DNA from 2 places in the Streptomyces sp. NPDC058872 genome. Region 2 is predicted to be linked to the other one. Evidence: predicted binding sites of a transcription regulator. Region 2 holds the regulator's gene; the other holds the start of a gene.

Region 1 (2,389 bases), on a different contig from region 2:
CGGGGCCCCGCTGTGGGCGCTCTTCCTGGCCGCCGTGCCCGCCGGCGCCTCCGTGCCCCAGGTCGGGCCGATGGTCCGGGCCCGCTGGGCCGCCAAGCTGGACGGGACGCCGCTGATGTCGACGGCCGCGGCCTTCGAGTCCGTGACGGACGAGTTCACCTTCGTCGTCGGCCCCGTCCTCGCGACCGCCCTGTGCACCGGGGTCCACCCGGCCGCCGGTCTGATCGCCGAGGCCGCCCTCACCCTCGTCGGCGGCCTGTTCTTCGCCGCCCAGCGCGCCACCCAGCCCGCTTACGGGCGGCCCACCGCAGCCACCGCCGAACACCGGCGCTCCGCCCTGTCCGTCCCCGGCGTCCGCGTCCTGATCGTCGCCTTCCTCGGCATCGGCTCCGTCTTCGGCGGCATGCAGGTCTCCCTCACCGCCTTCACCGAAGAGATCGGCAACCCCGGCGCCAACGGCCTGCTGTACGGGATCTTCGCCGCCGGCAACATGCTCGCGGGCATCGCCATGGGCGCCATCGCCTGGAAGACCGGCCCCCGCCGGCGCCTGGTCCTGGGCTACGCAGGTCTCGCCGTCGCGGCCTCCCTGCTGTGGACCGCGCACTCGGTGCTGCTCCTCGGCGCCCTGGGCCTGGTCGTCGGCCTGTGCATCGCCCCCGCGCTGATCGCCGGCTACACCATCGTCGAAACCCTGGTGCCGGCCACGGCCCGCACCGAGGCCTTCACCTGGCTCACCGGCGCCGTCGCGCTCGGCCAGGCCGCGGCCGTCACGGTCGCCGGACGCCTCGCCGATGCCCACGGCGCCAGCGCCGGCTTCCTGGTGCCGATGGCCGGCACCGCCCTCGCCCTGGCCACCCTGCTGGCCCTGCGGTCGCGGCTCGCGCCGGCCCGTGGGACCCGCACGATCGCCCGGGGCACGAGGGACCGCACACCGGTCACGGTCGGAAGCGCATGAAGTCGAACCGCTCGCCCTTCCCCCGGGAGAACACACCGCGGTGACCCTCGCGGGGCCTGTCGGAAAGCGGTCTTCCGCGCGGGCCTTCGGGCCCCCGGGGCGACCGGTCGGGCCCCGACCGCCGGCGAAGCAGGTGACGAATGTTACTCCGAGCGGCTGGACGCAGCCGCTACTATGGAAAATTGTTAGCACTCATCGAGTGAGAGTGCCAGGAGGAAGTCAAGTGCCGACCTACCAGTACCAGTGCACCGAGTGCGGCGAAGGCCTCGAGGCGGTGCAGAAGTTCACCGATGACGCCCTGACCGAGTGCCCCAGCTGCCAGGGACGCCTGAAGAAGGTGTTCTCGGCCGTCGGCATCGTCTTCAAGGGCTCCGGCTTCTACCGGAACGACAGCCGCGGCTCCTCGTCCAGCAGCTCGCCGGCCTCGTCGAAGTCCTCGACCACCCCGTCGACCTCGTCGTCCGCCTCGTCCTCGGACGCCAAGCCGGCCGCTTCGTCGTCCGCTTCCTCCTCCTCGACGTCCTCGTCGAGCACCGGAAGCTCCGCAGCCTGACCGCTGCCCCGCGGACTTCCCGAGGGCCCCGTCGCACCCCGCGACGGGGCCCTCGGCCGCTCCACGCCGGACCCCGTGCATAGAGTGACCGCCATGGCGAACCATGACGCGTACGCGGACATCGGCGTGATCGGCGGCTCCGGCTTCTACTCGTTCCTGGAGGACGTCACGGAGGTGTCCGTCGACACCCCCTACGGCAGCCCCAGCGACTCCCTGTTCTTCGGCGAGGTCGCCGGCCGACGGGTCGCCTTCCTGCCCCGGCACGGCCGCGGCCACAGCGTCCCCCCGCACCGGATCAACTACCGCGCCAACCTCTGGGCGCTGCGCTCCGTGGGCGTGCGACAGGTCCTCGGCCCCTGCGCCGTCGGCGGGCTGCGCGAGGAGTACGGGCCCGGCACGCTCGTCGTGCCCGACCAGCTGGTCGACCGCACCAAGAGCCGCGCCCAGACCTACTTCGACGGGGAGCGCCGGGCGGACGGCGCCGTCCCCCACGTCGTCCACGTGACCTTCGCCGACCCCTACTGCCCAGACGGGCGGCGGGTCGCGGTGAAGGCCGCCCGGGGGCGCGGTTGGGAGCCGGTCGACGGCGGCACCATGGTCGTCGTCGAAGGGCCCCGGTTCTCCACCCGTGCCGAATCGCGCTGGCACGCCGCCGCCGGATGGTCGATCGTCGGCATGACCGGGCACCCGGAGGCCGTCCTCGCCCGCGAACTGGGCCTCTGCTACACCTCGCTCGCCCTCGTCACCGACCTGGACGCGGGCGCCGAAACGGGCGAGGGCGTCTCCCACACCGAGGTGCTGCAGGTGTTCGGCGAGAACGTGGAACGCCTGCGGGGGGTGCTCTTCGACGCGGTGTCGGCGCTCCCGGCGACCCTGGACCG
Region 2 (2,389 bases):
TCCGGGTCGTAGCTGCGCATGGGCTCGATTCTGTCCGGGGCACGGGGCACGGGGCACGGGGGCGGCCGGGTGGGCCGCCCGCCCTCCGGAGGCGGCCGAAAGGGCGTCAGGTCCACGTGCGGGCCGCGCACTTCGGGTGACGTTAGGCCACGCCGAAGCGGCGTGCCAGTTCATCGCGCTGGCCCCGCACGAACGCGGCGTCCACCACCGCCCCGTGGCCCGGTACGTACGCCGCCCGCCCGCCGCCCAGGGAAAGGAGGCGGTCCAGGGCGTCCGGCCAACGGGACGGGACGGCGTCCGGGCCCGCCTGGGGCTCGTCCGACTCCTCCACCAGGTCGCCGCAGAAGACGACCTCGCGCGAGCCCGGTGCGCAGAGCGCCAGGTCGTGCTTCGTGTGCCCGGGGCCGACGTTCGCCAGGAGGACCTGGCGGTCCCCCAGGTCGAGCGTCCACTCGCCCGAGACCACGTGCCGCGGGGCCACCAGGACGTCCGCCGCCTCCGCAGCCGCCACCGGGTCCAGGCCGTGTCGTACCGCGTCCGTGCGCAGGGCTTCCCGGTCCCTGGCCCCGCTCAGCAGTTGGTCGCTGCCCACCGCGCCGAACACCTCCGCGCCCGCGAACGCGGCGGTGCCGAAGACGTGGTCGAAATGGGGGTGCCCCAGTGCGATGTGCGTCACTCTCCGGCCGCCGGTGAGCCCCTCGATCTGCGTCCGCAGCTCCGCGCCCTCCGCGAGCGAGGAGCCCGTGTCGTACAGCAGCACCCCCCGTGAGCCCAGCACCAGGCCCACCGTGGCGTCCCAGCCTGGCAGTCGTCGCCGGCCCACCCCGTCCGCGAGCCGCTCCCATCCGTACGCTTCCCAATCCACGTCCATGGGGCGACGCTAGCCGGTGCGGGCGCCGCCTCCTTGCCAGGAGCGATGCCCGCCGCCGTACACTGGCCGGGGAATCGCTGGCACTCGGACAGGGGGAGTGCCAAAAGCGGAGCAACCGGAACGACGACGACAGGCGGAGGTGCGCACGATGCTCAGCGAACGCAGACTCGAGGTCCTGCGCGCCATCGTGCAGGACTACGTCGGGACGGAGGAGCCCGTCGGCTCCAAGGCGCTCACGGAGCGCCACAAGCTCGGGGTGTCACCCGCCACCGTGCGCAACGACATGGCCGTCCTGGAGGAGGAGGGCTTCATCGCCCAGCCCCACACCAGTGCCGGTCGCATCCCGACCGACAAGGGCTACCGGCTCTTCGTCGACCGGCTCGCCGGCGTCAAGCCGCTGTCGACGCCCGAGCGGCGGGCGATCCACAACTTCCTGGACGGTGCCGTCGACCTCGACGACGTCGTCGGCCGTACGGTCCGTCTGCTCGCGCAGCTGACCCGACAGGTCGCCGTCGTCCAGTACCCCTCGCTGACCCGTTCGACCGTCCGGCACGTGGAGCTGCTCTCGCTGGCCCCGGCCCGCCTGATGCTCGTCCTCATCACGGACACCGGTCGGGTGGAGCAGCGCGTCATCGACTGCCCCGTGCCCTTCGGCGAGACCTCGCTCGCCGATCTGCGGGCCCGGCTCAACAGCCGGGTCGTCGGTCGTCGGTTCGCCGACGTCCCGCAGTTGGTGCAGGACCTTCCCGAGTCCTTCGAGGAGGCCGAGGACCGCGCCACGGTCTCCACCGTGCTCGCGACCCTCCTCGAAACGCTCGTCGAGGAGCACGAGGAGCGGCTGATGATCGGCGGCACCGCCAATCTCACCCGCTTCGGACACGACTTCCCCCTGATGATCAGGCCCGTCCTGGAGGCACTGGAGGAGCAGGTCGTGCTCCTCAAGCTGCTCGGCGAGGCCAAGGAATCCGGCATGACCGTACGCATCGGGCACGAGAACGCCCACGAGGGGCTGAGCTCCACGTCCGTCGTCTCGGTCGGCTACGGTTCGGGCGGCGAGGCAGTCGCCAAACTCGGCGTGGTCGGACCGACCCGCATGGACTACCCCGGAACGATGGGAGCGGTACGCGCAGTGGCACGTTACGTCGGACAGATCCTGGCGGAGTCGTAAGTGGCCACGGACTATTACGCCGTGCTCGGCGTACGCCGCGACGCGTCCCAGGACGAGATCAAGAAGGCGTTCCGGAGGCTCGCGCGCGAGCTGCACCCGGACGTCAATCCCGATCCGAAGACGCAGGAGCGCTTCAAGGAGATCAACGCCGCCTACGAGGTCCTCTCGGATCCGCAGAAGAAGCAGGTCTACGACCTCGGCGGCGACCCGCTCTCGGCCTCCGGCGGGGGCGGTGCGGGCGGTGGCTTCGGGGCGGGTGGCTTCGGCAACTTCTCCGACATCATGGACGCCTTCTTCGGCACGGCCTCGCAGCGCGGTCCGCGTTCGCGCACCCGCCGCGGACAGGACGC

The links. Region 2 encodes HrcA, which represses chaperone genes, less so after heat shock. Its sites were predicted from a motif close to TTNGCACTCNGNNNNNCNGAGTGCNAA; they were not measured.
Region 1: ACFW22_RS24655 (FmdB family zinc ribbon protein) is a predicted target of HrcA. The motif match lies at 1,141-1,167, and genes of this name have one in related genera.

Annotation. Positions count from the first base shown of each region.
Region 1 covers NZ_JBHYMK010000042.1:62,278-64,666, forward strand. The annotation lists gene ACFW22_RS24650 (MFS transporter) at 1-955, shown strand, start outside; gene ACFW22_RS24655 (FmdB family zinc ribbon protein) at 1,179-1,508, shown strand; gene ACFW22_RS24660 (S-methyl-5'-thioadenosine phosphorylase) at 1,602-2,389, shown strand, end outside.
Region 2 covers NZ_JBHYMK010000034.1:15,140-17,528, reverse strand. The annotation lists gene ACFW22_RS21760 (DUF3097 domain-containing protein) at 1-20, opposite strand, end outside; gene ACFW22_RS21755 (MBL fold metallo-hydrolase) at 143-871, opposite strand; gene hrcA (heat-inducible transcriptional repressor HrcA) at 1,020-2,039, shown strand; gene dnaJ (molecular chaperone DnaJ) at 2,040-2,389, shown strand, end outside.